Regions from separate parts of the Salipaludibacillus agaradhaerens genome, predicted to be linked through region 1. Evidence: predicted binding sites of a transcription regulator. Region 1 holds the regulator's gene; the other holds the start of a gene.

Region 1 (16,592 bases):
GCCTACAACTGACGCTGAGGCGCGAAAGCGTGGGGAGCAAACAGGATTAGATACCCTGGTAGTCCACGCCGTAAACGATGAGTGCTAGGTGTTAGGGGTTTCGATACCCTTAGTGCCGAAGTTAACACATTAAGCACTCCGCCTGGGGAGTACGGCCGCAAGGCTGAAACTCAAAGGAATTGACGGGGGCCCGCACAAGCAGTGGAGCATGTGGTTTAATTCGAAGCAACGCGAAGAACCTTACCAGGTCTTGACATCCTCTGACACCTCTGGAGACAGAGCGTTCCCCTTCGGGGGACAGAGTGACAGGTGGTGCATGGTTGTCGTCAGCTCGTGTCGTGAGATGTTGGGTTAAGTCCCGCAACGAGCGCAACCCTTGATCTTAGTTGCCAGCATTCAGTTGGGCACTCTAAGGTGACTGCCGGTGATAAACCGGAGGAAGGTGGGGATGACGTCAAATCATCATGCCCCTTATGACCTGGGCTACACACGTGCTACAATGGATGGTACAAAGGGCAGCGAGACCGCGAGGTTAAGCGAATCCCATAAAGCCATTCTCAGTTCGGATTGCAGGCTGCAACTCGCCTGCATGAAGCCGGAATTGCTAGTAATCGCGGATCAGCATGCCGCGGTGAATACGTTCCCGGGCCTTGTACACACCGCCCGTCACACCACGAGAGTTTGTAACACCCGAAGTCGGTGCGGTAACCTTTTGGAGCCAGCCGCCGAAGGTGGGACAGATGATTGGGGTGAAGTCGTAACAAGGTATCCCTACCGGAAGGTGGGGATGGATCACCTCCTTTCTAAGGAGCTATTAAGCTCAGCTTATTAAAACTTTGCTTTGGCTATTTTGTTTAGTTTTGAGAGGTTAAACTCTCAGATAGAAAAACTTACCCGTTGGGTAAGAATCGACCTTTGAAAACTGGATAACGAAAGACTGATAAATGACATCACCGGTTCACAATCGCTTGATTTAATCAAACGATGAGAGAACCGAGTGTCTTAGAAAAAGGCCATTAAGACGCCTAAAACCGCCTTTTTAATAAAGGAAAGGGTTTAAGCCACCTGGTGATAAGCCAGAAGTGTGCTTAAACAAAGAGCATCAAAGAGATCGAGGAAGCAAGTGAGCGCAACACCGGAACGTACTGAGGTACGTGAGGATGGTGAGCGAACGCAGCTGACGACGCGCTCTGTCGATGATCTGCGGTTTAAGAGGTTAAGCTAGAAAGGGCGCACGGTGAATGCCTTGGCACTAGGAGCCGATGAAGGACGGGACGAACACCGAAATGCTTCGGGGAGCTGTAAGTAAGCGTTGATCCGGAGATATCCGAATGGGGGAACCCACCGCCTGTAATGAGGCGGTATCCACACCTGAATCCATAGGGTGTGAGAAGGCAGACCTGGGGAACTGAAACATCTTAGTACCCAGAGGAAGAGAAAGCAAATGCGATTTCCTGAGTAGCGGCGAGCGAAACGGAATCAGCCCAAACCAGAAGGCTTGCCTTCTGGGGTTGTAGGACACTCCATACGGAGTTACAAAGAGTGATCGTAGGTGAAGCGACCTGGAAAGGTCCGCGGGACAAGGTAAAAGCCCTGTAGCCGAAACGGTCACTCCTCCGGAGTGTATCCTGAGTACGGCGGGACACGTGAAACCCCGTCGGAAGCAGGGAGGACCATCTCCCAAGGCTAAATACTTCCTAGTGACCGATAGTGAACCAGTACCGTGAGGGAAAGGTGAAAAGCACCCCGGGAGGGGAGTGAAATAGATCTTGAAACCGTGTGCCTACAAGTAGTTGGAGCCCGTTAATGGGTGACAGCGTGCCTTTTGTAGAATGAACCGGCGAGTTACGATCCCGTGCAAGGTTAAGTTGAAGAGACGGAGCCGCAGCGAAAGCGAGTCTGAATAGGGCGCCAAAGTACGTGGTTGTAGACCCGAAACCGGGTGATCTACCCATGTCCAGGGTGAAGTCCAGGTAACACTGGATGGAGGCCCGAACCCACGCACGTTGAAAAGTGCGGGGATGAGGTGTGGGTAGGGGTGAAATGCCAATCGAACTCGGAAATAGCTGGTTCTCCCCGAAATAGCTTTAGGGCTAGCCTCGAGGGAAGAGTGTTGGAGGTAGAGCACTGATTGGACTAGGGGTCCCCACAGGATTACCGAATTCAGTCAAACTCCGAATGCCAATCACTTATCCTCGGGAGTCAGACTGCGAGTGCTAAGATCCGTAGTCAAGAGGGAAACAGCCCAGACCATCAGCTAAGGTCCCCAAGTATACGTTAAGTGGAAAAGGATGTGGAGTTGCTTAGACAACCAGGATGTTGGCTTAGAAGCAGCCACCATTTAAAGAGTGCGTAATAGCTCACTGGTCGAGTGACTCTGCGCCGAAAATGTACCGGGGCTAAACGTATCACCGAAGCTATGGATGGCCACCGTCAGGTGGCTGTGGTAGGGGAGCGTTCCAAGGGCGTAGAAGCATGATCGTAAGGACATGTGGAGCGCTTGGAAGTGAGAATGCCGGTATGAGTAGCGAAAAGAGGGGTGAGAATCCCCTCCGTCGAAAGCCTAAGGTTTCCTGAGGAAGGCTCGTCCGCTCAGGGTCAGTCGGGACCTAAGCCGAGGCCGAAAGGCGTAGGCGATGGCAAACAGGTTGATATTCCTGTACCACCACGTTTCCATTTGAGTGAAGGGGGGACGCAGGAAGGTAGGGTAAGCGCACCGTTGGATGTGTGCGTCGAAGCAGTGAGACTGACAAGTAGGCAAATCCGCTTGTCGTAAGGTTGAGCTGTGACCGCGAGTGAACTAAAGTAGCGAAGTTCCCGATCCTACACTGCCAAGAAAAGCCTCTAGCGAGGAAACTGGTGCCCGTACCGCAAACCGACACAGGTAGGCGGGAAGAGAATTCTAAGACGCGCGGGAGAACTCTCGTTAAGGAACTCGGCAAAATGACTCCGTAACTTCGGGAGAAGGAGTGCTCTTGCGGGTGAATAGCCTGCGAGAGCCGCAGTGAACAGGCCCAAACGACTGTTTATCAAAAACACAGGTCTCTGCGAAGCCGCAAGGCGAAGTATAGGGGCTGACACCTGCCCGGTGCTGGAAGGTTAAGAGGAGGGGTTATCCCTTACGGGAGAAGCTCTGAATTGAAGCCCCAGTAAACGGCGGCCGTAACTATAACGGTCCTAAGGTAGCGAAATTCCTTGTCGGGTAAGTTCCGACCCGCACGAAAGGTGCAACGATTTGGGCACTGTCTCAACGAGAGACCCGGTGAAATTATATTACCTGTGAAGATGCAGGTTACCCGCGACAGGACGGAAAGACCCCATGGAGCTTTACTGTAGCTTGATATTGGATTTTGGTACAGCTTGTACAGGATAGGTAGGAGCCTTGGAAGCCGGAGCGCCAGCTTCGGTGGAGGCATTGGTGGGATACTACCCTGGCTGTACTGGAATTCTAACCTCGAACCGTGATCCGGTTCAGGGACAGTGTCAGGTGGGCAGTTTGACTGGGGCGGTCGCCTCCTAAAAGGTAACGGAGGCGCCCAAAGGTTCCCTCAGAATGGTTGGAAATCATTCGTAGAGTGCAAAGGCATAAGGGAGCTTGACTGCGAGACCTACAAGTCGAGCAGGGACGAAAGTCGGGCTTAGTGATCCGGCGGCACCGTATGGAAGGGCCGTCGCTCAACGGATAAAAGCTACCCTGGGGATAACAGGCTAATCTCCCCCAAGAGTCCACATCGACGGGGAGGTTTGGCACCTCGATGTCGGCTCGTCGCATCCTGGGGCTGAAGTAGGTCCCAAGGGTTGGGCTGTTCGCCCATTAAAGCGGCACGCGAGCTGGGTTCAGAACGTCGTGAGACAGTTCGGTCCCTATCCGTCGCGGGCGCAGGAAATTTGAGAGGAGCTGTCCTTAGTACGAGAGGACCGGGATGGACACACCGCTGGTGTACCAGTTGTTCCGCCAGGAGCATGGCTGGGTAGCTACGTGTGGCAGGGATAAGTGCTGAAAGCATCTAAGCATGAAGCCCCCCTCAAGATGAGATTTCCCATCACTTTATGTGAGTAAGATCCCTCAGAGAAGATGAGGTTGATAGGTCTCGGGTGGACGCATGGCAACATGTGGAGCTGAGAGATACTAATCGATCGAGGGCTTAACCAAAAGCAAGTCGTCTTTTCTCTAAGACATGATGTCCTATCAGTCCCGTTATCCAGTTTTGAAAGGTCGATAAGACCTTGATATGTTCAGTGACAATCGCGGAGAGGTCACACCCGTTCCCATGCCGAACACGGTAGTTAAGCTCTCCAGCGCCGATGATAGTTGGGGGCTCTCCCCCTGTGAAAGTAGGACGTCGCTGAGCGACTAAAGACATTCTCTTATGAGGATGTCTTTTTTGTATGTATAGAATGATGCGCTGATACGAGGGATTGGAAGGACAAGCAGGTCGAGGAAGCAAGAGAGGGAAGCGCGGAGTGCCCTATGGGCATGAGCACTGGACGAATGTAGGTGACGAAGAGATGCGCCGTTCAGCCAATCCCGCAGAGCGCCGAAGAAAGGTGGAGGCGTCCCCCTGTGAAAGTAGGACGTTGCTGAGCGACTAAGGACATTCTTTTAGGAGAATGTTCTTTTTTTATATAACATTGATACGCTAAGTACGATCCTTAACAGAAAAGAGGATGGTTCTTATAAATTATGATTAAGATTAAATCCGATTTATTTAAAAAGGTAAAGGGTAATGAAGTTTAAGTTGAATAATAATGACTCACAGGAATGAACGTTATTGTAAAAGGGGGACCAGCAAATGTTTGAAAATGATTTAACTATTATGATAGTAAGGTTAATAACCGCCGCTATTTTAGGTGGGTTAATTGGAGTTGAAAGGGAGTTTCATCAGCATCCGGCGGGATTTCGAACACATTTATTAGTAAGTGTAGGTTCTTGTTTAATAATGCTCCTCGCCTTTTACGGTTTTGAAGAGTATATTATTGAAAATAAAAATGTGGTTACATTTGATCCATCTCGTCTTGCTTCTTATGTGGTCTCGGGAATAGGCTTTTTAGGAGCAGGAACAATTTTAGTGCAAGGCTATACGGTGAGAGGCTTAACGACAGCTGCTTCTATTTGGGTCGTGGCGGCAATTGGATTGACTGTAGGCGCTGGTATGTATGAGCCTGCCATTATAACAACGTGTCTTGTCATATTAAGTTTATTTCTTTTAGGTAAGGCCCCTTTTAGGTTTGGAGGAGAACAAGATCCAAAATATCAACTTATAATTTTAACAGAGGGAAAATATGTGAAGTTAAATGAATTAGTGAGAACAATAGAAGGACATGAAATAAAATTAAAAGGGATAATATCGGAGAAGAAAAAAAGTAGCGAATATGAAAAGTCGTTGATTGAATATCGGTTTTTAGTGGAATATAAAGAGGGGGCTAGCTTAAACAACATGACAGAGGAATTACATCAGTTTGACTTTATACATCGCATTACAATTAAATGTGAATAGAATGAAAAAGTAAAATAATGACGATTATAACTAATGATTAGAGCAAATAAGTTGCGTGATTTATAAAAAACGTTATAATATAATTAAAGTCAAATATAGTCAAAGTCAGAATGGTGCAATAGATAAAGGAATTACATAGATTATTTATGAATAACCTTAGGTTGATATCAAAGCTTTTAGTGGAGGAGGGGGCCAGATGAGAAATATATCGGATATTATCGAGCACTATCTTAAAAATACAATTGAAAAAACGAAGCAAGAAGTTATCGAAGTTAAACGCAGTGAGTTAGCAGAGCAATTTGATTGTGTGCCTTCTCAAATTAACTATGTCATTCGAACACGTTTCACTGTGGAAAAGGGGTATATGGTTGAAAGTAAGCGTGGAGGCGGCGGCTACATACGAATAATTAAAGTCAAGGCAGCCAACCAGCTTGCCCTATTTGACCAATTAATCGAGTTGATTGGTCACGGTGTATCTCAAACGGCTGCTACTAATATTGTTATGAGGCTATTTGAAGAAGGGGCTATTACTAAAAGAGAAGCGAATATTATGCAAAGTGCTTTAGATAGAGAGGTCCTTCATATACAACTCCCGTTCAGGGATGAATTACGGGCAACTATTTTGAAAGCAATGCTCACTACTTTAAAGTATAAAGAACATGATTAATTTAATTGGGGAGGGATTAACATGCTTTGTCAAGAATGCCAACAGCGTCCAGCAAGCCTGCATTTCACAAAGATTATAAATGGTGAAAAGACAGAATTTCATATTTGCGAAACGTGCGCGAAAGACAAAGGGGAGTATATCCCTGGTTCTAATAGTTTTTCTATTCACCAGTTGTTATCAGGTCTTCTGGATGCGGATCAACCATTTTCCTCAACAAAAAAGCAATCATTTGATACACCACGTCCTGAGTTAAAATGTACACATTGCGGTATGACATATCAAAAGTTCGCTGAATTAGGAAGGTTTGGATGTGCGGAGTGCTATAAAAGCTTTGATGAAAAGCTAGACCCTGTTTTTAAACGTATTCATGGAGGGAATGCTAGTCACCAAGGTAAAATACCTAAACGAAAAGGGAAAGACTTACATGTTCATCGCGAATTAGAAGAATTAAAAGAACGATTAAAAGAGTTGATTGAAAATGAAGCTTTTGAAGAAGCGGCGGAAACAAGAGATCGGATACGCTCTCTAGAAACAACCCTGCATAAAAAGGGGGGTGAATAACCATGTCCCTAGAATCATTTATTAGTCAGGCGGTTAGTCCTTGGATGAAAAATGAAGGACCAGATGCAGATATTGTCATAAGTAGCCGTGTTAGATTGGCTAGAAACTTACAAAACGTTCCTTTTCCAATATTAGCAACTGAAGAGCAGTTGCAAGGTATTCAACATCAAGTGGACCATAAATTTGCTAACCATTCTCATCGTCAGTTTGGCCAATTAGAACTTCTAAAAATGAATGATTTGAAAGAAAATGAAAAAAGAGTTTTAATGGAGAAACATTTAATTAGTCCTAATCTTGCTAACAGTGCAAAAGAAGGGGCAGTCCTTCTAAGTGAAGATGAGTCTTTAAGCGTTATGATTAATGAAGAGGATCATTTTAGAATTCAGTGCTTATTATCAGGTTTCCAGCTAGATGAAGTTTTAAAATTTGCAAATAGTATGGACGACTGGATGGAGGAAAAACTTGATTTTGGATTTGATGAAAGAAGAGGGTACCTTACAAGCTGTCCTACTAATGTAGGGACTGGTTTAAGGTCTTCAGTCATGATGCATCTGCCAGCTCTAGTCCTTACCAAAAATCTTAACAGAATATTACCAGCCATTAATCAATTAGGTCTTGTCGTACGTGGGATTTATGGGGAAGGTAGTGAGGCACTGGGTAACCTGTTTCAAATCTCTAACCAGACAACACTTGGAAAATCTGAACAAGATATTGTTGAGGATTTAAGAAGTGTTGTAAAACAATTAATACAACATGAACGGGCAGCTAGAGAGTTATTAAGTGAAGAATCGCAAAATCAGCTTGAAGATAGAATTTATCGGTCATATGGTATCTTGTCATATAGTAGAAGTATGGAATCAAAAGAAGCCATGCAACGATTGTCCGATGTAAGACTAGGTATTGATATAGGAGTCATAAAAGATGTAAATGGCAAGATTTTAAATGAATTAATGATATTGACCCAACCGGGTTTTCTACAGCAATATGCAGGTGAACAGTTAGGGACCTCTCAGCGTGACGAACGCAGAGCGGCCATTATTAGAGAACGATTAAAACTTGAAGGAGATATTTAATTAATTTATGGAGGTGTCTATATATGATGTTTGGAAGATTTACAGAACGCGCGCAAAAGGTTTTAGCATTAGCTCAAGAAGAAGCTGGCCGATTAGGTCATAGCAATATAGGAACTGAGCATATTTTGCTTGGTTTAGTAAGTGAAGGAGAAGGGATTGCTGCTAAGGCGCTTTCAGCTTTAGGGTTGGGTTCAGAAAAAATCCAAGTTGAAGTGGAGAATTTAATCGGTAAAGGAGAAGAAACAACTAAACAGATTCACTACACGCCAAGAGCGAAGAAGGTCATAGAATTATCGATGGATGAGGCGAGAAAACTTGGACATTCTTATGTAGGGACTGAGCATATTTTATTAGGGTTGATTCGTGAGGGAGAAGGTGTGGCAGCACGTGTTCTTAACAATTTAGGCGTTAGCTTAAATAAAGCACGGCAGCAGGTGCTACAGCTTTTAGGTTCAAGTGAATCAGCTAATAGTCAGCAGCAAGCAGGTGGAGGAACGGGGGCTACAAATGCTAGCACACCGACACTTGATAGTCTTGCAAGGGATTTAACGGCAATAGCTAAAGAAGATCAAATTGATCCGGTGATTGGAAGATCAAAAGAAATTGAACGCGTTATTCAAATCCTTAGCCGACGTACTAAAAATAATCCAGTATTAATAGGGGAACCTGGTGTTGGTAAAACAGCTATTGCTGAAGGGCTTGCGCAACAAATTATTAATAATGAAGTACCAGAGACTCTTAGAAACAAACGAGTTATGACGCTAGATATGGGGACCGTAGTAGCAGGAACCAAATATCGGGGAGAGTTTGAAGACCGCTTGAAAAAAGTGATGGAAGAGATTCGGCAAGCGGGAAATGTTATTCTCTTTATTGATGAACTTCATACGTTAATTGGTGCAGGTGGAGCTGAGGGCGCCATTGATGCATCTAACATTCTAAAGCCGTCTCTTGCTCGAGGAGAGTTACAGTGTATCGGTGCCACAACACTTGATGAATACAGAAAATACATTGAAAAGGATTCTGCCCTTGAGCGACGCTTCCAACCGATTCAAGTAGATGAGCCGACAACAGATGAATCTATTCAGATTTTAAGCGGGTTAAGAGATCGTTATGAAGCCCACCATCGTGTCACTATTACGGATGATGCAATCGAAGCGGCTGTACAATTATCAGATCGCTATATATCAGACAGATTTTTGCCGGATAAAGCCATTGATTTAATAGATGAAGCGGCCTCAAAAGTGCGACTTAGATCTTATACAGCTCCGCCTAACTTAAAGGAGAAAGAGCACAATCTTGAAGAACTTCGTAAGGAAAAGGATGCAGCTGTGCAAAGCCAAGAATTTGAGAAAGCAGCCTCTTTAAGAGATAAGGAACAAAAGCTACGCGAAGAACTAGATTCCTTAAAAAATGAATGGAAAGAAAAGCAAGGACAAGAAGATTCAGAAGTGACGACGGAAGATATCGCATCTGTTGTCTCTACGTGGACGGGGGTGCCAGTAAGTAAACTAGCCGAAGAAGAAACAGACCGTCTTCTTCGAATGGAAGAGATCCTTCATAATCGAGTTATTGGACAGAACGAGGCAGTTGAAGCTGTTTCAAAAGCCATTCGTCGTGCTCGTGCCGGTCTCAAAGATCCAAAACGTCCGATCGGCTCATTTATTTTCCTTGGACCAACAGGTGTAGGTAAGACAGAATTGGCAAGGGCTGTTGCTGAATCGTTGTTCGGTGATGAAGACGCGATTATTCGTATTGACATGTCCGAATTTATGGAAAAACATACGACAAGCCGCTTAGTCGGTTCACCTCCTGGGTATGTAGGTCATGAAGAAGGTGGACAGTTGACTGAAAAGGTCCGTCGCAAACCTTACTCAGTAATATTACTGGACGAAGTTGAAAAGGCGCATCCAGAAGTATTTAATATATTACTTCAAGTACTAGAAGACGGCTTCTTAACAGACTCTAAAGGGCGTCGGGTTGATTTCCGCAACACAGCCATAATTATGACATCAAACGTAGGCGCAAGTGTACTGAGACAAGAAAAAAGTCTAGGATTTACTGCACACCGCTTTGGAGAAGATTATAAAGACATGAAAGGTAAGGTTATGGGCGAATTGAAGAAAAGCTTCCGCCCAGAGTTCCTAAACCGTATAGACGAAATTATTGTGTTCCACTCTCTTGAGAAAGAGCACATCAAAGAAATTGTGACCCTTATGGCCAATGAACTGCAAAAACGCTTAGCAGACCAGGATATTAACTTTGAATTAACAGAAAAAGCAAAAGCGAAAATTGCCGATGAAGGATTTGATCCTGAATACGGTGCTCGCCCATTGCGCCGTGCTTTACAAAAGCAAGTTGAAGATCGATTGTCCGAGGAACTTCTTAGAGGTAAGTTAGCCAAAGGTCAATCGGTAGCCATTGACGTTAAAGATGATGAGTATGTTGTCGTCTCAAAAAAGCCGAGGAAATCTAAAGCTAAATCATAATTTATGAAAAGGAAAAGTGAGATTCTGCCACCCGATTAAAGACTTCTGACATATAGATTTTACGTTAGTGTTATAAAGACGGAAAGGGGGAAGTTCTTAAATTAAGAAACTTCTCCTTTTTACTTCATAATTATTATAAATCGTACATAATGATAAAACCCGGATTAAACTAACGGCCCTATAAACCATTTTTACGTGCTAAAATGATACCCACATAGTTTATTTTTTAAAGGAGTCGGTCAACGAATGGCGAAGAGAAAAACTAAATTCGTGTGTCAAGATTGTGGTTACGAATCCACCCGATGGATGGGGAAATGCCCTGGCTGCCAAAATTGGAATACACTCGTTGAAGAAATTGAATCAGATTCATCGGCCCCAAAACGGGGATTCTCAACAGGAGAAAAACGAACGGTAAAACCAGAACCTATTACTGCTATTGAACGCACCGAAGAACCTCGTATAAGCACTTATATTAATGAATTAAACCGTGTACTAGGTGGCGGAATTGTGCCTGGATCACTTGTTTTAGTTGGAGGCGATCCGGGTATTGGAAAATCGACGCTTTTATTGCAAGTTTCCTCTACTCTTTCCGAACGTAAACAACGCGTTCTCTATATTTCAGGCGAGGAATCAACAAAGCAGACGAAATTACGTGCTGACCGACTTGGCATCGGCAATGATCAATTATTTGTTTTAGCAGAAACAGATGTAGATAACATTGAAAAAGTGATCGAAGAAATGAAGCCATCATTAGTTATAATTGATTCTATCCAAACCGTATATTTAGAAAGTATCACAAGTGCTCCTGGGAGTGTTTCTCAAGTAAGAGAATGTACCTCAGCATTTATGCGTATTGCAAAAACAAAAGGCATTGCCATTTTTCTTGTAGGGCATGTCACAAAACAAGGTTCTATTGCAGGTCCTCGTATTCTCGAACATATGGTTGACTCTGTCTTATACTTCGAAGGTGAACGTCATCATACGTACCGCATACTTCGCGCAGTGAAAAATCGCTTCGGCTCCACAAATGAAATTGGTATTTTTGAAATGAAAGAAGAAGGACTTGAAGAAGTACTAAACCCGTCGGAGATATTTCTGGAAGAACGATCCACAGGAGCAGCTGGCTCAGCAGTGGTGGCTTCTATGGAAGGAACGCGACCGGTTTTAGTAGAAATACAATCACTTATCTCACCTACAAGCTTCGGTAATCCTCGGCGTATGGCAACAGGTATTGACCATAATCGAATTTCTCTTATCATGGCTGTACTTGAAAAAAGAGTAGGAATGATGCTTCAGAATCATGATGCGTATGTCAAAGTAGCAGGGGGCGTCAGGCTTGATGAGCCGTCCATCGACTTGGCTATAGCAGTTTCAATTGCCTCGAGTTTCCGTGATGCACCAACTGCTCCAGCGGATGCGATTGTAGGGGAAGTAGGGTTAACCGGAGAAGTGAGAAGAGTGACACGGATTGAACAACGGGTTAATGAAGCGGTAAAACTGGGATTTAAACGTGTGATCATTCCTAAAAAAAATGAAGGGGGTTGGACGATCCCTTCAGGTATAGAAGTGACAGGCGTAAGTAGTGTGAATGAAGCGATTGACGTGACTTTAGGAGGGGTATCCAGTGGATCACCAAAGTTTGAACTATAAAGCCGGTTTTATCGCCAATGTGCTAAAGCTGGTAGCGCCAGGAACAGCTTTACGAGAGGGTATCGATAATGTACTACGAGCAAAAACGGGCGGGTTAATCGTCTTAGGCTACACCAATGAGATGGTACCTATTGTGGATGGCGGTTTCTTCATAAATAGTGATTTCTCTCCTGCTTACCTCTATGAGCTGGCAAAAATGGATGGTGCGATTATACTTAGTGAAGATGGAAGTAGAATCCTCTATGCAAACACCCAGCTTGTGCCGGATAATACAATAGAGTCCACAGAGACGGGTATTAGACATAGGACGGCTCAACGCGTGGCAACACAAACTGGTAATCTTGTGATATCTATTTCGCAAAGGCGAAACGTCATTACCCTTTATCAAGGTGAGCATCGGTATGCTTTAAAAGATATAGGTGTCATTCTTACAAAAGCTAATCAGGCTATCCAAACACTTGAAAAGTACAAGTCGGTTCTTGACCAAAGCATCACAAATTTAGGGGCATTAGAACTTGAGGAATTAGTTACATTTCAGGAAGTATCTCAAGTGATGCATCGGATTGAGATGGTATTGCGCATTAAAGGGGAAATCTTAAACTACGTAAACGAGCTAGGTAATGAAGGGCGTCTCATTTCGATGCAACTAGAAGAACTCGTTTTAAATACTGAAAAGGAAGCATTGCTATTAATTAAAGATTATATGAAAGATGATAAATTGGACCCTGAAGAAGTTTTATTAAAATTAAAAAGGTTATCCACTGACGAATTGCTCGATGATCAAGTGATAGTCAAGCTACTCGGGTACAGTCGGGTGGCGAATTTAGCTGAGCAGACAGTTTATCCACGGGGCTACCGGATCCTTAACAAAATCCCTAGAATCCCTCCAATGGTCATAGACAACTTGATTGCCAGTTTTAATGAATTACCTTTTATTTTACGAGCAACCATTGATGAGTTGGATGATGTCGATGGTATTGGAGAAGCGAGAGCCAAAAAAATAAAAGATGGACTCGTTCGGATCCAAGAACAATTATTTATAGACCGACATATTTAAAAGAAAACTGTCATAAAAAATCAACTCTTGACGAATACTATCAATGAGAGATATAATTGATTATTTGCTATAATTGACAATTTTAAAGCCCAGTGGTATGGTATGACTATGATTTAATATGTAACTTTTTGTGATTTTAATCATTTTATGTTTGTATTTAGAAGGGTTGTCTATAATAGTAAAAGGAGGTGACGTACATGCTTCGCAAAATGATTCAATTGCTAATTTTATTTACTGGCGGTACGATCGGCTATATTTTTATACCGGATTTGATTCGTCTTATTAATATTAATGCAGCTCCGGAGTGGCTGATCAATGGGTACACCGGTGCGATCATTGGTGCACTTATTCTATATTTATCTCTCGTGTGGTTTGTAGATAATATCGTTAGCTTTATTGGATTTATCGAAGAGACTCTTGTTAAATTTCCAGTAACAGATTTACTTTTTGGAACACTTGGTTTAGTGCTTGGTCTAATGCTAGCATTTCTGATTACGGTCGCACTGGACAGTGTGGAGATACCTATCTTAAGCTCAGTGTTACCCCTTGTTTTAACAGTATTTTTTGGTTATTTAGGATTTCAAGTCGGATTTCAGAAGCGTGACGAGCTAATGGGGCTCTTCCCAAGTTACAGGTCATCTTCTAAAGATTCTAAGAAAAATCCTGATAGCGAAAGTGGTATTGAGAGAGGAAAACTAAAAATCCTTGATACGAGTGTTATTATAGACGGGCGTATTGCTGACATCTGCCAAACGGGATTTCTTGAAGGTACTCTGCTCATTCCCGAATTTGTTCTTGAAGAATTGCAGCATATAGCTGATTCTTCAGATGTTCTAAAACGTAATCGTGGACGTAGAGGTTTAGATATCTTAAATAAAATTCAAAAAGAGCTACCTGTAGAAGTTGAAATTTATGAAGGTGATTTTGAAGAAATTCAGGAAGTAGACAGCAAACTTGTTAAATTAGCGAAAGTTCTTGAAGGCTATGTCATTACAAATGATTTTAACTTAAATAAAGTATGTGACTTGCAAGGGGTTGATGTGTTAAACATTAATGACCTAGCTAATGCAGTCAAGCCAGTAGTTCTCCCAGGGGAAGAGATGGGCGTTCAAGTCATTAAAGATGGTAAGGAACAAAATCAAGGAATTGCTTACTTAGATGACGGAACGATGATCGTTGTGGAAGAAGGCAGAAATTATATTGGCAAAAACATTGAGGTTATTGTCACAAGTGTTCTGCAGACATCTGCTGGGCGCATGATTTTTGCTAAACCAAAATTATTAGAAAAAGCACTTTAATAGGCATAAAAGATCGGACAGCGTGTCAAGGCCAACGTTAAAATGCTACGGTTCAGTGTCGAGACCATCCGATCTTTTCTACCTTTTATTTTAAAAAACAAAAAATAAAGGATAGGTTATTTATGCAAAACTATTACGTGGTTATTCCTGCAGCTGGTCAAGGTAAACGAATGAATGCAGGGAAAAACAAACAATTTTTATTAATAGATAAAATACCCCTCCTGATTCACACGCTTCGTGTGTTTGAGGAGGATCTTCTATGTAAAGGGATTGTCATTGTAGTTAATAAGGATGAGGAAGAATCCATTAGATCATTGATAAAAGAATATAAGATAAAAAACGTTATACATATTGTGGTTGGGGGAGAAGAACGACAGCAAAGTGTTTACTGTGGCTTGCAAAAGATCGACGGCAATCCAATCGTGTTAATTCACGATGGTGCAAGACCGTTCATCCAACTAGAGGACGTGCATCATGTTGTCAAAACAACAGATGCGAAAGGGGCAGCTGTTATCGCTGTTCCTGTAAAAGATACTGTAAAACTTGTGGATGATAACGAAATTGTACAAACAGTTGATAGATCCGCCCTTTGGTCAGCTCAAACCCCGCAAGGTTTTCATTTAGAAGAGATCAAAAATGCGCATAAAAAAGCGGCTCATGAAGGATTTGTAGGAACAGATGACGCCAGTCTCATGGAGTATTTAAATAGACCAGTGGCGATAGTAGAAGGAAATTATGAAAATTTGAAAATCACAACACCAGAAGATTTGCTTTTTGCTGAAGCCATCATCAAGAAGCGTAAGGAGGCAACTAACACATGAGAATAGGACAAGGTTTTGACGTACATCAGTTAGTAGAAGGTAGACCCCTTATATTAGGCGGTATTCAAATACCTCATCATAAAGGGTTATTAGGTCATTCAGATGCCGACGTGCTATTACATACGATCGCTGATGCTTGTCTAGGAGCAATAGGGGAAGGAGATATCGGAAAGCACTTTCCTGATACAGATCCTAACTTCAAAGATGCAGATTCTGCTAACCTTTTAGCCCATGTATGGACATTAGTAAAAAAATACGACTACAAGTTAGGGAATATTGACTGTACGATAATGGCTGAGAAGCCTAAAATGGCACCTTATATTAATCAAATGAGAGAGCGGATTGCCGAATTGCTAGAAGCTGAGCCTTCTCAGGTGAATGTAAAGGCCACGACAACAGAGAAGCTCGGTTTTACCGGTAGAGAAGAAGGCATTGCCTCACAAGTAGTGGTGCTACTAATAAAGTAAAAAAGGACATCATGTGAGCTCTGATGAGACTTTGTCGTTTAACGTCAGAGGCCAGTAATGGTAAGGGAATGTTGAAAAGAGTAGAATGGAGAATGATATTTAAGAAAAAGGTTAACGAATTTTTCCAAAAGAGATGTTCTGTTCTGCTGTTTTAGAAGCCTTCCTGTTGACATAGAGGTAGACACAAACAGTTAGTATCTGATGAAAAAATAAGTTACACTAAAGGGAAACGTACATTTTTAGAAATGGAAGGTGTCGATTATGACTCAGCAAGTTCGTGTAAGATTTGCTCCAAGCCCAACAGGGCACTTACATATAGGTGGAGCAAGAGCTGCACTTTTTAACTATCTTTATGCAAGAAATCAAAATGGGAAATTTATCGTCCGTATTGAAGATACAGATCAAGCACGAAATGTGGAGGCAGCGACTGAAAAGTTATTAGAGAGCCTCAAATGGCTTGGTATTGATTGGGACGAAAGTGTTGATGTTGGCGGCCCGTTCGCTCCTTATAAAAGCATGGAGCGGCTCGATATTTACACTCAATACGTCAACCAACTCATAAAAGAAGGAAAAGCTTATCATTGCTACATGACAACAGAAGAGCTTGAAGCTGAGAGGGAAGCACAACGAGCACGAGGTGAAACACCTAAATATAGTGGGAGAGATCGTCATTTAACTGAAGATCAAAGAAAAGCATACGAAGCGGAAGGGCGTAAACCGGTTATCCGTTTTCTTGTGCCTGAATCTCAAGAAATTACAGTTGATGACGAAGTACGTGGGCGTGTTACGTTTGAAAGTGATGGCATTGGAGACTTTGTCATTGTGCGTCAAGATGGGGTACCTACCTATAATTTTGCCGTAGTCATCGATGATCACCTCATGAAAATTTCGCACGTGATCCGAGGAGAAGAACATTTATCTAATGCTCCAAGACAGATACTATTATACGATGCCTTCGGTTGGGAACCGCCTAAATTTGCCCACGCGTCATTAATTTTAAATGAAGACAGACAA
Region 2 (16,592 bases), 850 kb from region 1:
TATCCCCGGGTACGATATGAACCTCTTGAACGTTTAATTTACTTTTTAACTCTTCTTCCATTGTCCTTGTGTGAAAGACGTCTTTCATAACCACTTCCAGCTGACCAAGTAAATTATTCCCTTCATGGGATAATGTCATTCCAGTTGAAGCAAATTCAACGAGACCTTGATCTTTAAGGAAAGTGACTTCGCTCCGCAAAACTCTTTCTGACATTTCTAAATTACTGGCTAGCGTGCGCCGCCCAATGGGTTGCATTAAGCGGATAAACCGTAATATACGGTATCGTTGCCCGAGAACATCTACTAAGTCAGGCAATAATTTTTTTTGCAAGTCTAACAGCATGTTCATCGGTATTCTCCTTTTCATCGCTCAAATTTTCGGGACTCATCAGGTCCCTTATAGACATATTATGTCCCACCCAGGCGAAAAAAAGACCCTTTCATTTAAAAACAACCACGATAGTATGTGTAGATTAGATAAGCGTAAAGTTTCCTAACAATACATTTACGCCATACTTTTACTACGTACATGTTTATTGTAGCAAGGAAAAGGAATGTTAGCAACAAGTTTGTTTGTGAACATTTTGTAACTAAAATGAATATTCCAATTGACGAACAAGAAATTAAATAGTTGCTGTCACATGATCGTTATAAAAAGGACTACAGTGAAACACTGTGACTCCCAGAGTACAGCGACACCTTCAAGTAAATGATGTGAACAGTTTCCTCGCATCATTTACCTGAAGTCCTCTAGTGAGCGTTTGTCTGTAGTGGGAGATCACTATATTAGGCGTTTTTAAGTGTATTTTAATTTATGAAATAGGTTCAAATTGAAAACAGATGATTGAATTTTTCTTCTAAGTGATTAATAGAGATGATCCCTTCATCTAAAACGATTCCATCCTCCGTCTCAATAACAGGAATACGGATCTGATATTTTTCAAGCCATTCATCCTGTGTATAAATATCCCTTTTTTCAATTGAAAAGTGATGTTTGTTTTGTAATATTCGAAGTGTCTCAAACCCTTCATCACATAATGAGCAGTCGCTCTTTGTATAAAAATAGATGGTCAACTAAATCGCTCCTTTATGAAAATCGTTTGCGTTGAGATGACGAAGGAATATGCAATTCTTCTCTATATTTAGCAACGGTCCTTCTTGATACATTCATAAAATACTCTTCTTTTAAAATATCAGCTATTTTTTGATCCGATAATGGCTTTTGTTTGTTCTCTTCATTAATTAAGCGCTTTAAATAAATTTTCACACGTTCGGAAGAAGCTGCTGAGAACGTTTTTTTCCCTACTGCAGCATTAAAGAAATATTTCAATTCATAAAGGCCCCAAGAAGTTTGAACATATTTTTTTACAGTAGCTCTCGACACTGTAGATTCATGAATCCCAACTTCTAATGATATGTCTTTTAATGTCATTGGCTCTAAGTACGCAGGACCATGCTTAAAAAAACTGTATTGTTTCTGAACGATACACTTCATCACTTTCAATATTGTCTGATGACGTTGTTCAATACTGCGAGAGAGCCACTGTACCTGGTCATATTTTTGTTTGATATAAGTTTGAACATGCTGTTCCTGGTTTGTTAACAGGCGTTTATAGTCACGATTAATTCGTACCTTGGGCCTGCTTTCTTCATTTAACTTCACCACGAACCTATCATTTATTAGGGATACTGTGACATCTGGTACGACATAACGGGCTAGTTCCTTGTGAAAAAGTGCCCCTGGCTTCGGATTTAAGGTTTGAATAAAATCAGCTACATACTGTACTTCTTCCAATGACACATTTTCTTTTTTAGCAATATCTTTATATTTATTTTTGGCCAAAAGATCCAAGTGGTTCTTAATAACCGCCTCAGTAAGCGGATCTTTAACTTCCATATGAGTAAGTTGAATTAATAGACATTCTTTTAAGTTACAAGCCCCTATTCCATATGGTTCAAGCGATTGAATGATCGCAATCCCTTGCTGAACATCACTGATACATTCTGTCATGTCTTCTGCCAGTTCCAATGCTGAATGAGCTAAATAACCGTTCTCATCCAAACTTAAAGAAAGGTATGTGACAATACGCCTCATATGGTCAGTTAAGTTTATCATGCCAATTTGATTTAACACATAATCTTGCAACCCCTCTGTCTCATCACTGATATGATCTAACAAGGAATAATCATTTTCACCTTCATGAAAAGAGGGATAATCATACATTGATAGCCTATCTTGTGTCCCCGTTTCTACGACGACTTGTTCGTTTGTAAAGTCCATTAAAGGATTTTCAAGCTGTTGTTCATGTAAGTAAGCGTTTAGCTCTGAAACGGAATATTGGAGAATGGTTATAGCTTGTCGAAGTTCATTCGTCATAATTAGTTTCATTGATTGTTGTTGATATAATCCAAAATCCATACTCATCCGATCAAGCCCCCTTCACCTTATTATACATGATCCGATCTCTTGTTTGTGGCTGAGCGACAAGGTTTTAATAGGATTATACTATTTCTATGTTAAATAATTTAACAATGTTCCTCTGTGCCTTATTCCTTGTTTTTGGTTTGGCCGCCCCTCCAATGTTAATGAGACAAACTCCTCTAGACATGCGCCATGTACAGAGAATTTCATCCGAGTTGAGCATATACCCTCGATTGTGGAACAATCAGTCAATCGTTTTTAAGAAAAACATTAAATATGTGTAGGTCTACAACTATCGGATATGAATAACTATATGGTCTCATGATAAAACCGCTATCATATAATTGTATGGCTGAAAGCTATCTGTAAGTCGCCGTGTTGAGTAAACTGTAAAAAGAACAATAGTTGTTTGAAACTAAACAAGAACGGTTATGATGAAACTGGGAGTAAAAAGAGATTTATTTGTAATGTAAAATATTTGACCTTCATTGACCATTAAGGTTATGATGGTAGCATAATTAGAAGTTGCGTTTGGCCCATTCGCTTTAGTCAGCATACCCCAAGCCATTTTAGCGCGATTCTAAAGACATAAGTGAAAAAATAATATGGTTACCTGAAGTTTCTAAGGAGCATGATACTTTTTCACTCAGCTTTATTTAACATTACTTAATTGACATTCTTATCATGGAGTTTGTCTGCAATCACGTTTATTTTACGAACAAAAAAAGGAGGAACTAATTATGAATCTAGTCCCAACGGTTATTGAACAAACAAATCGTGGAGAGCGCGCATACGATATTTATTCCCGTCTCTTGAAAGACCGAATTATTATGTTAGGAACACCGATTGATGACACTGTGTCAAACTCTATCGTGGCGCAATTACTGTTTCTTGCTGCCGATGATCCTGAGAAAGATATTTCGCTCTATATTAATAGTCCTGGTGGCTCAATTACAGCCGGAATGGCGATTTATGACACCATGCAATTCATAGGTCCTAAAGTTCAAACGATTTGTATCGGTATGGCGGCATCTATGGGGGCTTTTTTACTTGCTGCTGGTGAACCTGGTAAGCGATTTGCCCTACCTAACAGTGAAGTGATGATTCACCAACCATTAGGCGGTGCTCAAGGGCAAGCTTCAGATATTGAAATTCACGCTAAGCGTATCATCGAAATGAAAGAGAAGCTTAACCAAATCTTATCTGAACGCACTGGTCAACCAATTGAAACGATCCGAAAAGATACGGATCGCGATAACTTTATGGATGCCTTTGCTGCTAAAAAATATGGTTTAATTGATGATGTTATGGAAAAGAAAGCGGATATCACAAAATAATATATGCGATAAAAAAGAGCGGAAGAGTAGTTACCGCTCTTTTTCTTTGGATAAAACGAGCTTTCAATCAGTGACCAGGAATTAGCGTCCGTTAGCTCCCACCTAAATAGAGTTAACTTTCTTCTCTATTTTGAGAGGAGAGTTTTACGGACACTTAGCTGTGAAAAATAAAATAATCATGCCTACTACTGCTTTTTGCCCTCTTAAATCACTCTTTTACAAAACTGAATTTTACCTTTTAAATATCTTTAACTAGCTAATCCTCTTTTTCCATAAATGAAACTAATGTGTTAAGGGCAATTTGCTCATCCGGGCCTTCTGCTCTTAAATGGACTTTTTTGTTAACAGCGGCCCCAAGACTCATAATTCCCATTATGCTTTTAGCGTTAACATTTTTTCCATCCTTCTCAATAAATATATCGGAGGCAAATTTATTTGCTTCCTGTACAAATAATGCTGCCGGTCTAGCTTGTAGACCAGCTTTCCTTTTAATTGTAACTGTTTGTTCAACCATCCCTTTCTCCTCCTTCTTTATATCTTTCTATTCAAGCGCTTTCATAGATGTGTAAGAAAACAGGGGATGCTACACTTTTTCCCCTGCGCGAAGTTTATTAGCGAACTCTTCTATTTTCCGAAGGCGGTGATTGACACCTGATTTACTAACTTTCCCTCCAGAAACCATTTCTCCAAGCTCTTTTAATGTTACTTCCTGATGCTCCACCCTCAGTCTTGCTATTTCTTGTAGCTTCTCAGGAAGTGCCTCTAGTCCTACTTCTTCCTTAATATAACGTATATTCTCAACTTGCCTTAATGCTGCACCAACTGTTTTGTTTAAATTAGCGGTCTCACAGTTCACCAATCTGTTGACTGAGTTACGCATATCTTTCATGATTCTCACGTCTTCAAAGCGAAGTAATGCTTGATGAGCCCCAATAACATTAAGAAATTCGCTAATCTTCTCTCCTTCTTTTAAGTACAGTATAAACCCTTTCTTTCTTTCAATCATTTTCGCACTAATATGGAACTGATCCATAAGCTCACATAATGAACGGTTATGTTCCTCATATAGTGAAAAAATTTCTAAATGATATGAGGATGTTTCCGGATGATTCACTGATCCTCCCGCTAAAAAAGCTCCTCGCAAATAAGATCGTTTACAACAGTCTTTTTTCACTAGGTCCTCTGATATTTCACGTGTGAAAGTAAACGTATTATCGACGATGTGAAGAGATTCGAGAATTTGTCTCGCCTCTTTCGATATTCTAACGACATAGACATTGTTTTTTTTCAATCGCATTTTTTTCCTTACTAGCAACTCTACATGAACAGGAAAATGTTTTTTCAGTAATGTGTATATGCGTCTTGCAATGGCCGCATTTTCAGTTTGAATATCTAATGTAATTTGCATATTACGAATAGATATAGCCCCGTTCATTCGAATTAATGCTGCTAATTCCGCTTTTGAACAGCAATCCTTCACATCCATTTGCGTTAGTTCTTTTTTTGTCATGGAAGCAAACGACACTAGTTTCACCTCCAAATAAACTGTGACATTTTTTCTCGTCTCATGAATAGTATGATGAACACTTACAGTAAGGATACTAACCTTTGTGATACCTTTAATGCATCATGTCTCAATAAGTCATTATCAAAATATAAAAGGTCATCACCGATCATAAGCACATCTAATTCCTTTAATGCCTGCTCATCTAACGGAACTTCTGCTGCCCCTTCTTCTTTATAACGTTCTGCATAAGAATACGGTATAGGTTGTTTATTAAATAATACCGCATCAACGATTGGTTCTCCAATATGCTCATCAATCGCCTGAACATGATCTGACACCGTATAACCATCTGTTTCCCCCGGCTGAGTCATGACATTGCAGATATAAACTTTCATAGCATTTGTGCGAAGAAGAGCTTCTTTCATCCCCGGGACAAGGAGGTTAGGGATCACACTTGTATATAAGCTGCCCGGCCCAAGAACAATTAAATCGGATTGCTCGATCGCTTGAAGTGCTTCTGGCATAGGCTGGGGATTTTTCGGCTCTAAAAATACACGTTTAATTTTCTTCCCAATCGTAGGAATATTTGATTCTCCTTCAGTTAAACTGCCATCCGTATACTCTGCAAATAAAGTGAGATGCTCATTTGAAGCCGGTAAGACATTTCCTTTAACATTTAATACACGACTGATTTCCTGTACTCCTTGAGCAAAATCACCGGTGATTGAGGTCATTCCTGCTAACAGTAAGTTGCCTAGTGAATGACCAGATAAACCATTTCCATCTTCAAAGCGATGTTGAAAAAGTTCCTCTACAAGGGGTTCTACTTCTGATAAAGAGACTAAAACATTACGTATATCTCCAGGAGGCGGAATATTTAATTCCTTACGTAGTCTACCTGAACTTCCACCATCATCCGCAACTGTGACGATTGCAGAGATTTCAACTGGAAATGTTTTTAAACCACGAAGAAGAACTGATAATCCAGTTCCTCCTCCAAGAACTGTTACTTTCGCTTTCTTCACGTCTCTCGTTTACCTTTTTCAGCATCTCGGTGTGTCACATACGTATAAAAATCTAAATCAGAGAGTCGTTTCTTAAAATGTTCAGCAAGTGTCACAGAGCGGTGTTTACCACCCGTACACCCAATGGCTAATATGAGTTGGCTTTTACCCTCCCGTTTGTAGTGAGGGAGCATATATTGTAGTAGGTCATCTAATTTTTGAATAAATTGCTGGGTTTCATTCCATTTCAATACATAATCTGACACTTCTTTATCAAGTCCAGTTTTCGGACGCATGTGATCGATATAATGCGGGTTTGGGAGAAAACGTACATCAATAACCAAATCTGCATCAATTGGGATGCCATGTTTATAACCGAATGACAGGAGATGAACACTGAAAGTTTCCTTAGTCCCAGAAGAAAAACGTTGTATAATGCGTTCACGTAATTCAAGAGGTTTAAGATCACTCGTATCAATGATGATTTGCGCTTGGCCTTTTAAATCATTTAAAATACGTCTTTCGGCTGTTATCCCTTCCAAAGGCCCACCACTTTCAGCGAGAGGGTGAGATCGTCTTGTTTCTTTATAACGCCTCACTAAAGTTGCATCTTTTGAGTCTAAGAAAACAATTTGCGGTGTGACGGCTGAATCAGATGATAAAGTATTAATTGACTCAAATAAATCATCAAAAAATTCTCGACCTCTCAAGTCAATGACGAGAGCGACCTTTTGCATTTTCCCTCCTGATCCTTCCACTAAATCAATAAACTTTGGAATTAAAGCTGGTGGCAGATTATCGACACAAAAGTAACCCATATCTTCAAAACTCTGTACTGCAACCGTTTTTCCAGCCCCTGACATACCAGTTATAATGACTAATTCTATCTCGTTCATTGACCGTTGTTCTGTCATATGGCTTCCCCCCTTGTCCTTCTTATGACTTGAATGTTTTTGCAATTTCTCCTTCTGCCTCCAAACGGTAGGAGAGCAGCTCCATATCTGTATTGTACGTAAACGTCCCGTACAACATCCCTTGCTTTGTCAGTATATGTTCAAAAATAAGGTAATCGCCCATTGCCATAGGCAAGTCAGTAATTTCCTCTATAGGGACCCAAGCTAGCTCACCTTCTGGTGATACAGGGAGTAAATGACCGGAAAAATCGCTGGATCGAAAAGTAAACATCATCCATTCGTTTACCACTTCACCATTTTCTTCGATCACAAAGGTAAAAATCCCTCTTAACTGTGGATCTTGTAATAATATTCCTGTTTCTTCTTTGTATTCTCTTGTGGCACTTTCTAAAATGGATTCTCTTAACTCCATTTTCCCTCCTGGGGCCACCCACCAGCCTCGGCTCGGTTTTTTTAACAACAAAACTTCACCATCTTTTACCAATATACTATTTGTGACACGTTGCATCTTCCATCACCTCGCAAGGGAAGTTTCGTTTATCATTGTGTGTTTAAGCTTATTGTCATACTGCCATATTTATTTGTATAAAAACATGCGAACAGATGAATAACATTAGAACCTCTTTATTCTCTTTTATTTTATCATTAATAAAAAGAAAACGTTCTAACTTTGCATGAAAATCTAATCACATTTTCTATCATCATCACGAAACAGAGGTCGCTATCAGTATACTACAACTCTTATAATACGACCAATATCGAACCTATAAAGTAAATCGTTCATTGAGAGAGCCGGTAATCTATTAACTTTCGCCCTTCGATTAACTTCGTTTTATCTGTGATAGATCGCGTAAGTAAGAATGAACCAGTACTTCAGTTTTCTCATTATCCATAGCCTTCCTAAAAACAAAAAAAGGACACAGGCTTTTGCCTGTGCCAAAAAGTAATATATAAAAAGGGGGTCAATTACTAACTATATAATAACCTTTCTTTATTTCAGCATTGTTACAGAAGAGTTAAGTGACAATTACTTTTTATGAAATTTCGTGAGTTGCTTGTATTCATTGGGGTTGTAGCATTCCAAAAAAAGTAACCTCAACTATAACAGATGGACCTAGGCATATGGTACAGGTACCAGGTCTTTTGTTCTTTTTTCCAATATATTTTCATTTCAGTCGGGTTTAATCGCCAATAAATGTGTCAATTTCACCAAAAAATTATTCGTTCTTTTTTTACTTTGTTGTAACATTTATCACAGATCCTTATTGACTCAACTAACAATAAATGGAACCAGAACAAAAACCCCCACTGATTGATGGTTCGTTTTATTAATCTTCTTTCATGAGCATTCACTTTGTCAATTATTTAGACCACACAAAAAACGAGACGAAGAGTCACTATCTTGTCTCGTTCAGCCTATTTTAACGTCTTAGAAGACCGTCCCACATTCAACTTAAACTTGTTCAGTCTTTTTTAATTCTTCTAGAAGGCTCTCCACATAATGCTGAGCAGATTGCGCTGCAATACTGCCGTCGCCTGTTGCCGTTACAATTTGTCTAAGCATCTTCTCACGAATATCTCCTGCAGCAAAAACCCCTGGTATTTTCGTCTCCATATCTTCGTTTGTTTCTACATATCCTTCTTCATTTGTAATTCCTAAATTAATAAACGGCTCGTTAATAGGTAGCATTCCAATGTAAATGAACGCGCCATCCGTTTTAAATTCTTTTTCAGATCCATCAGTTTTATCAATGAGTGTCACACTGCTAACCTTGCCGTTCTCTCCATTGATTTCTTTTACAACATGACTCCAAATAAAGTCAATTTTTTCATTTTCAAATGCCCGTTCCTGTAGAATTTTCTGAGCTCTTAATTCATCTCTTCGGTGAATGACAGTTACTTTGCTCGCAAATCGTGTTAAATAAACGGCCTCTTCAACTGCTGAGTCTCCCCCGCCAATTACAACAAGTTCTTTCTCCTTAAAGAAGGCACCGTCACATACCGCACAGTAAGACACCCCTCTACCGCTTAATTCCTCTTCTCCAGGCACACCTAACTTTTTATATTTAGCACCTGTGGTAATAATAACTGCACGAGCTTTATATTCTCCGTTTCCTGTGACGATTCGTTTATATTCTTTCCCGTCGATAATTTCTTTCACATCGCCATATACATACTCAGCGCCGAATTTTTTAGCATGTTCAAACATTTTTGTAGATAAATCAGGTCCTAATATATGATCATATCCTGGATAATTTTCAACATCTTCAGTATTAGCCATTTGGCCGCCCGGCATGCCCCGCTCTAACATAGCAGTGCTCAGATTAGCCCGGGACGTGTAGACTGCTGCTGTCATTCCTGCGGGACCTGCCCCAATGATGATAACATCATAAATTTTTTCCTCGCTCATAATCTCACTCCCTAGCGTAAATCATTCGTTGTTTTCTTGTCATGTTTATACTATTCAATTTAATAAAAGAAGTCCAAGAAGTTGCTCACATAGTAGTCCGTCATTTGTTTTCTAGTTTAAACGGTTGTGAACCAGTTCATGCTACTTTTTAGCTCACCACTTCTATGAGCGGTAAAGGAATTGTCTTCTATCATGAGAAGGTTTTTTGCCTTTCTCAATCTCGCTCAATAAATACGTTATTAATCCTTGCTTCTTAACGTCTTCTTGACGGATATCTTCCCAAATGTGCTTTGCAGTCTGTAAATCACCACAATGCCAGGAAAGGATCGCCATTTGATGCGTGATATGAGGTAATTTTGGTAGAGAATAGTCGCCAAGTAATTTATCATACCATGCAAAAGCAATTTTATACTCCCCTGTCATACTTAATGCCCTCGCTAAATAATGACAATCCCACGTATCGATAGGCCGCAAGTTCACAAGGTTTTTCACCCACGTTGCTGCCTCTGGTTCTCTCTTCAAATGGAGTAGCACCGCCATCAAACACTGAGCAAGAAAATTAGGTTCTTCTTTTAACAATAAATTCTGCAAGATATTCTCTGCATCTTCCCATTGATTCTGGTAAATTAAGGATTCAGCAAGATAAACATACATATTCCAATTATCAGGTTCTTCTCCAATTAGCTTCCGTGCCTCCTGCTCAGCTTCTGAGAAATCTCCACGATTTAATAATGCAATCAGGTGGAACCCGCCATGCATCTTTTGCTGCTCAGGTGAAAATTCACGTGCCGGATCTTTTTGTCTTTCAATCATGTCGAGAAGCGATTCAGCATCGTCCGCAAACTCTCCATCCTCATCCATTTTTAAATATTCTTCTAAGTTTTCTTTCGCCTCTTCAAATTCCCCTAAATGTGCAAGATTGTTAGCGATAAAGAAATAGCATTCACTCATATCAGGAGCGACGTCAAACTTAATTTTATGAAGCCATTCATTTGAACGGTCGTAATTTCCTTGTTCTGATAACACAATAGCAAGCTGACACATAAAAACAGGCTCTTCCGGATCTAAGCGGATAGCCCGTTCAAAGTACATAATAGCTTTTTCGATTTGCTTATTTTGGTAAGCTTCAATTCCTTTTTTATAAAAATAACCGCCATCTTGTATAAAAGGGATCACGCGCCCTTTTTTTGCCCTTGTTTCAATTTCTGGCATATATGTGTGCCCCCATTCTTTCGCTTCACTCATAAAAGAGCGTTAAATTGACTTATTTCCCCATATTTCGCCTATTCTATTTGCAGTATAACACGCTTATAGTAGTGTAACAACGAATCCTACTCAAAAGAAAGCCGAACAATGAAGATTCATTGACTTTTAAACAATATTAACGACGAAATCAAGGTCGTATGTCATAACGATTTAGATAATGGGCATTTACAGGAGCAAGATTAACCACTCGGAAACGGTTTCCCGAGTGGTTAATAATCACTTTTTGTTCCCCCCATGACGGTCTTCTAACCTCTGTAAAACATCATCAAGGGAAAGCTTTTGTTCTTGAAGAAGAACAAGCCAATGGTAAAGGAAATCAGCACTCTCCCAAGTGAGCTCTTCTTTATCACGATTTTTGGCCGCTATAATGACTTCAGCCGCTTCTTCTCCAACTTTTTTTAAAATTTTATCCACACCTTCATCGAATAGATATGTTGTGTATGCACCTTCTGGCCGAGTTACTTCTCTCTCAGCAATAACCCGTTCAAGCTCCTCAATAATGGCGAACCTTTTAGAGGACTCGCCCCCATGTCCATCGTCCAATGACCAAAGCTGCTCAGAGAAGCAGCTCACATCTCCTTTATGGCAGGCTGGCCCTTTAGGTGTTACTAAAACAACAAGAGCGTCTTGATCACAATCATAGTAAATTTTATTCACAGTTTGTGTATTACCAGACGTGGCACCTTTATGCCATAATTCTTGACGTGATCGGCTGTAAAACCACGTTTCACCTGTTTCAACTGTTTTCATTAGTGATGTTTTTGACATATAAGCCAAAGTGAGTACTTGCTTTGTTTGATTATCTTGGACAATAGCAGGAATTAATCCACTCTCGTCAAACGTAAGGTGATCAATGTTCATCGAATTTCCAGCCCCTTTTCTCTTAAGAACTTTTTCACTTCAGCTACTGACGTCTCTCGGTAATGAAAAATAGAGGCTGCTAAAGCTGCATCTGCTTTGCCGTTCGTAAATACATCGTAAAAATGTTGTTGGTTACCGGCACCACCAGAGGCGATAACCGGAACAGATACTGCCTCACTTACTTTTTCCGTTAGTGTCTCATCAAACCCTTGCTTTTCCCCATCTTCATCCATACTGGTGACTAAAAGTTCTCCTGCACCTTTAGAGACAGCTTCTTGTGCCCAAGTGATAACGTCGCGCTCAGTCTTTCTTCGTCCACCGTGCGTATAGACAATCCAAGACGATAGTCTATCATCCCATTTCGCATCGATCGCCACAACAATGCATTGTGAACCGAAAAAATCTGCGCCTTCACGAATAAGCTCCGGCCTTGTCACCGCTGCTGTGTTTAACGATACTTTATCCGCTCCTGCTCTTAAAATACGTTTCATATCTTCCAGCGTATTAATGCCGCCACCGACGGTAAATGGAATAGCAAGTGTTCCTGCCACCTCTTCAACTACATCCACCATTGTTTCCCGGCCTTCATGTGATGCTGAAATGTCAAGAAATACTAATTCATCCGCCCCTTGCTCATCATAAAAGGCAGCTAATTCAACAGGGTCTCCAGCGTCACGTAAGTTGACAAACTTGACGCCTTTTACGACCCTTCCCTCTTTCACATCAAGACATGGGATGATTCGTTTCGTAAGCATTAACGATTCACCTCATTTAAAGCCACTTCAAGATGAATACGGTTAGTGTAGAGTGCTTTTCCAATAATGGCACCTGCTATACCACTATCCTTGTTAGCTAAAAGTTCTTTTAAATCGGTTAAATCACTGACTCCGCCTGAAGCAATGACCTGCTTGTTTGTTGCTTGCCCTAAGCTAGCAATCGCCGCAACATTTGGCCCTGATAGCATGCCGTCTCTAGATATATCCGTCATAATAAACGTTTCTGCACCTTCCCCAGCCAATACTTTCCCAAGCTCTTCTGCTTTTACTTGAGATGTTTGTAGCCAACCATGCGTCGCAACATAGCCATCCCTTGCATCAATCCCGATTGCAATACGCTTCCCGCCATATACATGAAGCATGTTTTTAACAAATTCGGGGTCAGAAATAGCCGAACTTCCCAGAATGACACGAGAGACACCTGCTTCTAGATAGGTCTCTATATCTTCTTGGCGTCGAATCCCTCCGCCAATTTGAATATTTGCAGAAAGCTCACGTGCTGTTTTTATCACTTCTGCATGATTAACTGGGTGACCTTCTTTTGCTCCATCTAGATCAACCATATGGATCCAGTCAGCACCTTTATTTTCAAAACGTGCTGCCATGTCATAAGGAGAGTCACCATAGATCGTTTCTTTATCATAATCCCCTTGTATAAGGCGGACACATTTGCCCCCACGTATATCGATAGCTGGATAAATTGTAAACTTACTCATAGGTTGCCACCCCTTTTTGATTCACATAGTTTCTCAGCATGCGCATCCCGACCTCACTGCTTTTTTCCGGATGAAATTGCGTCCCCCAAACCGATTTCTTCGCCACGACTGCTGGTACTTGCTCCCCACCATAATTAGCTGTAGCCACGAGAACATCACGTTCTTTTGCATTAACGAAATAAGAATGGACGAAATAGACGTGTCCTTCTGGGACATCATGAAGGATTGGATGGGTAGGATCATTAAATGTTAATCGATTCCACCCCATATGAGGGATTTTATAAGCACCTTCTTTAAAACGTGTCACGTGTCCAGGAAGTAAGTTCAAGCCATTTGAAAGACCATTTTCCTCACTTTTTTCAAATAATAACTGCATGCCTAAACAAATACCGAGCAAGGGATTGCCTTTCCCTGCCCAGTCTTTAATAAACACATCAAGCTGCCTCTTTTCAAGTTCAATCATGCCATCTTTAAAGGAGCCTACTCCTGGTAATATGAGCTGTGTAGCCTTTTCCAGATCGTGAGGCTTTTCAGAAAGAAAGCACCTATGCCCCAGTCTTTCAAGCGCTTTTGTGACACTGTGTAAGTTCCCCATACCATAGTCAATAATGCCGATCATGATAAACTTCCTTTTGTTGAAGGAATCCCTTTTACTCGAGGGTCTAATTGTGTTGCTTCATCTAAAGCACGACCGAGTGCTTTAAAAATGGCTTCAATAATGTGATGAGTATTCGTCCCGTAGTGAATGATTACGTGGAGATTCATACGGGCTTCTAAAGCTAGTTTCCATAAAAACTCTTCGACTAACTCAGTGTCGAACGTACCCACTTTTGCTTTAGGCAATTCACCACGCAATTCAAAGTGGGGACGATTGCTCAAGTCAATCACTACTTGGGCTAAAGCATCATCCATTGGAACAAAAGCATTGCCATAGCGACGAATCCCTTTTTTATCAGCTAATGCTTCTTTCAATGCTTCTCCTAGCACGATTCCTATATCTTCTGTTGTATGATGGTCATCAATGTCCACATCCCCGTTTGCTGTTAAGCTGAGATCAAATAACCCATGCTTTGTAAATAAATCGAGCATATGAGTCATAAAAGGGATATCTGTCATTAAATCAGCTGTTCCGTTCCCATCAATTGAATATGTTAGCTCAATCGTTGTTTCGTTTGTTTTTCGCCTTTTACTTACTTGTCGCTTTTCCATATTTCCTTAATCCTCCAATCTCTTCTCCACAGCTCGAGCGTGAGCTTCCAGATGTTCAAGTCGAGCAAAGGTTGCAATTTTAGCTGCCTGTGACTGAATCGCCTGTTTACTATAGGAAATGATGCTTGATTTTTTCGTAAAATCTTCAACTGTTAATGGACTTGAAAATCGTGCAGTGCCATTTGTGGGAAGAACGTGGTTAGGTCCAGCAAAGTAATCTCCCACTGGCTCCGAGCTATGCTCCCCGAGAAAGATAGCGCCTGCATGCCGGATACTTGGTAAAATTGCCCACGGATCTTCCGTTTGGATCTCCAAGTGTTCTGCGGCTAATTCATTGACTGCTTCAACAGCTTGTTCCATCGTTTCAGCTAAATAAATGGCGCCATAATGTTGTATCGCTTCCTCTGCTATTGCTTTTTTTGGCAGGGTGGCTAACTGTTCCGATACTTCTTGAGCTACTTTCTCTGCTAAAGAATGGTCAGTTGTAACAAGAATAGCTGTAGCCATTGGATCGTGCTCTGCTTGTGATAATAAATCTGCCGCTATATAAGCTGAGTTAGCCGTACGATCGGCTAAAACAGCGATCTCACTAGGACCGGCAATCATATCAATGGCTACAACACCGAACACAAGTTGTTTAGCAAGTGCCACATAAATATTTCCCGGTCCGACAATTTTATCTACAGGCTGTATAGAATCCGTTCCGTAAGCTAACGCCCCAATTGCTTGAGCACCACCTACTTTGTGAATTTCTTTTACGCCTAATTCATGAGCTGTCACGAGCACGATATTATCTAATGTATTATTTTTCTGAGGTGGCGATGTCATGACGATACGCTTGACTCCTGCAACTTGAGCTGGTACGACGTTCATAATAATCGAAGACGGGTAGGCGGCTCTACCTCCAGGCACGTACACACCAACAGCATCTAGAGACGTCACTTTCTGACCCAGTATAGTGCCATCCTCTTTCGTGGTCATCCACGATTGTTGAACTTGGCGAGCATGAAAATCTCGGATATTGTTAATGGCTTCTCGTATAATGGTTAACGTATCTTGAGAAACAGCGTCATACGCCTCGGAGATTTCTTCAGGTGATACGAGGGTATCCGTTATTTCTACTTTATCAAACATGAATGTATACTTTTGAAGGGCTTCATCCCCCTTTTTCTTTACATCTTCGAGAATAGCAGCCACCGTTTGACGTTGTTTATCAGTTCCTTGATTAATGGCGCGTTTAAGTGAAACTGTCTCTTTAAGAGGTATTATCTTCACGGTTATAGACTCCTCTCTTTCGCATCAATGACATCAGCCAACCTGTCTACCATATCATCAATGTCGTTTGACTTCGTGCGATAGCTTACAGGGTTGACAATAAAGCGTGAAGTAATAGGCATCATTGTCTCTACTTCTACTAGTCCATTTTCTTTCAAGGTTTGTCCTGTGGACACAATATCAACAATCCGATCTGCAAGACCAATAATCGGGGCCAGTTCTATTGAACCATTAAGTTTGATTATCTCCACTTGTTCACCTTGTTCCCGAAAGTATTCACTAGCAAGATTAGGATATTTAGATGCGATTTTAGGAGCAACTTCGCAACCCCTATTATAGGTAGGTAAAGCCGCAACTGCCATGTAACAAGCACTAATTTTTAAATCAAGCACTTCATAAACATCTCGCTTTTCCTCAATCATTACATCTTTACCAGCCACACCTACATCTGCTGCACCATGTTCAACATAGGTTGGGACATCCATGGGTTTCGCCAGAATAAAACGCATTTTCGCCTCAGGGACTTCAATGATAAGCTTTCGTGAGTCCTCGAATTCTGGCGGTAAAGGGTATCCTGCTTCTCTAAGCAATTCAACTGCTTCTTCAAATATGCGGCCTTTAGGCATCGCTACCGTTAAACATTCTTTGCTCATGAAGTCGTCCCCCCTTTTCCATTCGTGCCAACGAAGTAGATCACATCTTCAAACTGAGCAGAATACGCATCCACATCCTTAATACCGCTTAACTCTTGCATCACTACTGAGTAACCTTGCAGACGTAGTTCCTTTGTTTTTTTCATCGCTTCCTTTCGGCGATCATGGCTGAAAATTAGGCAAACATCTTGATTAATAGATACTTCACTTTGACCAATCGCTTCCGTTAGACGATCAAGTCT

The links. Region 1 encodes CtsR, which represses protease genes until heat stress. Its sites were predicted from a motif close to ATGGTCAATAAAGGTCAAACA; they were not measured.
Region 2: a site for CtsR is predicted at 2,898-2,918, ahead of clpP (ATP-dependent Clp endopeptidase proteolytic subunit ClpP). Genes of this name have one in related genera too.

Annotation. Positions count from the first base shown of each region.
Region 1 is NZ_KV917378.1:2,732,872-2,749,463, reverse strand. Features, by position in the region: rRNA gene BK581_RS12860 (16S ribosomal RNA) at 1-803, shown strand, start outside; rRNA gene BK581_RS12855 (23S ribosomal RNA) at 1,215-4,153, shown strand; rRNA gene rrf (5S ribosomal RNA) at 4,236-4,352, shown strand; gene BK581_RS12845 (MgtC/SapB family protein) at 4,794-5,498, shown strand; gene BK581_RS12840 (CtsR family transcriptional regulator) at 5,695-6,165, shown strand; gene BK581_RS12835 (UvrB/UvrC motif-containing protein) at 6,187-6,726, shown strand; gene BK581_RS12830 (protein arginine kinase) at 6,729-7,799, shown strand; gene clpC (ATP-dependent protease ATP-binding subunit ClpC) at 7,823-10,285, shown strand; gene radA (DNA repair protein RadA) at 10,532-11,935, shown strand; gene disA (DNA integrity scanning diadenylate cyclase DisA) at 11,910-12,992, shown strand; gene BK581_RS12810 (PIN/TRAM domain-containing protein) at 13,190-14,290, shown strand; gene ispD (2-C-methyl-D-erythritol 4-phosphate cytidylyltransferase) at 14,413-15,111, shown strand; gene ispF (2-C-methyl-D-erythritol 2,4-cyclodiphosphate synthase) at 15,108-15,578, shown strand; gene gltX (glutamate--tRNA ligase) at 15,840-16,592, shown strand, end outside.
Region 2 is NZ_KV917378.1:3,580,534-3,597,125, reverse strand. Features, by position in the region: gene BK581_RS16480 (sugar-binding transcriptional regulator) at 1-349, opposite strand, end outside; gene BK581_RS16475 (glutaredoxin family protein) at 826-1,074, opposite strand; gene rpoN (RNA polymerase factor sigma-54) at 1,088-2,425, opposite strand; gene clpP (ATP-dependent Clp endopeptidase proteolytic subunit ClpP) at 3,163-3,759, shown strand; gene BK581_RS16460 (HPr family phosphocarrier protein) at 4,016-4,273, opposite strand; gene whiA (DNA-binding protein WhiA) at 4,343-5,284, opposite strand; gene BK581_RS16450 (gluconeogenesis factor YvcK family protein) at 5,347-6,291, opposite strand; gene rapZ (RNase adapter RapZ) at 6,288-7,184, opposite strand; gene BK581_RS16440 (NUDIX hydrolase) at 7,207-7,692, opposite strand; gene trxB (thioredoxin-disulfide reductase) at 8,638-9,594, opposite strand; gene BK581_RS16430 (tetratricopeptide repeat protein) at 9,757-10,806, opposite strand; gene hisIE (bifunctional phosphoribosyl-AMP cyclohydrolase/phosphoribosyl-ATP diphosphatase HisIE) at 11,077-11,721, opposite strand; gene hisF (imidazole glycerol phosphate synthase subunit HisF) at 11,718-12,476, opposite strand; gene hisA (1-(5-phosphoribosyl)-5-[(5-phosphoribosylamino)methylideneamino]imidazole-4-carboxamide isomerase) at 12,476-13,213, opposite strand; gene hisH (imidazole glycerol phosphate synthase subunit HisH) at 13,206-13,832, opposite strand; gene hisB (imidazoleglycerol-phosphate dehydratase HisB) at 13,829-14,422, opposite strand; gene hisD (histidinol dehydrogenase) at 14,429-15,697, opposite strand; gene hisG (ATP phosphoribosyltransferase) at 15,700-16,350, opposite strand; gene BK581_RS16390 (ATP phosphoribosyltransferase regulatory subunit) at 16,347-16,592, opposite strand, start outside.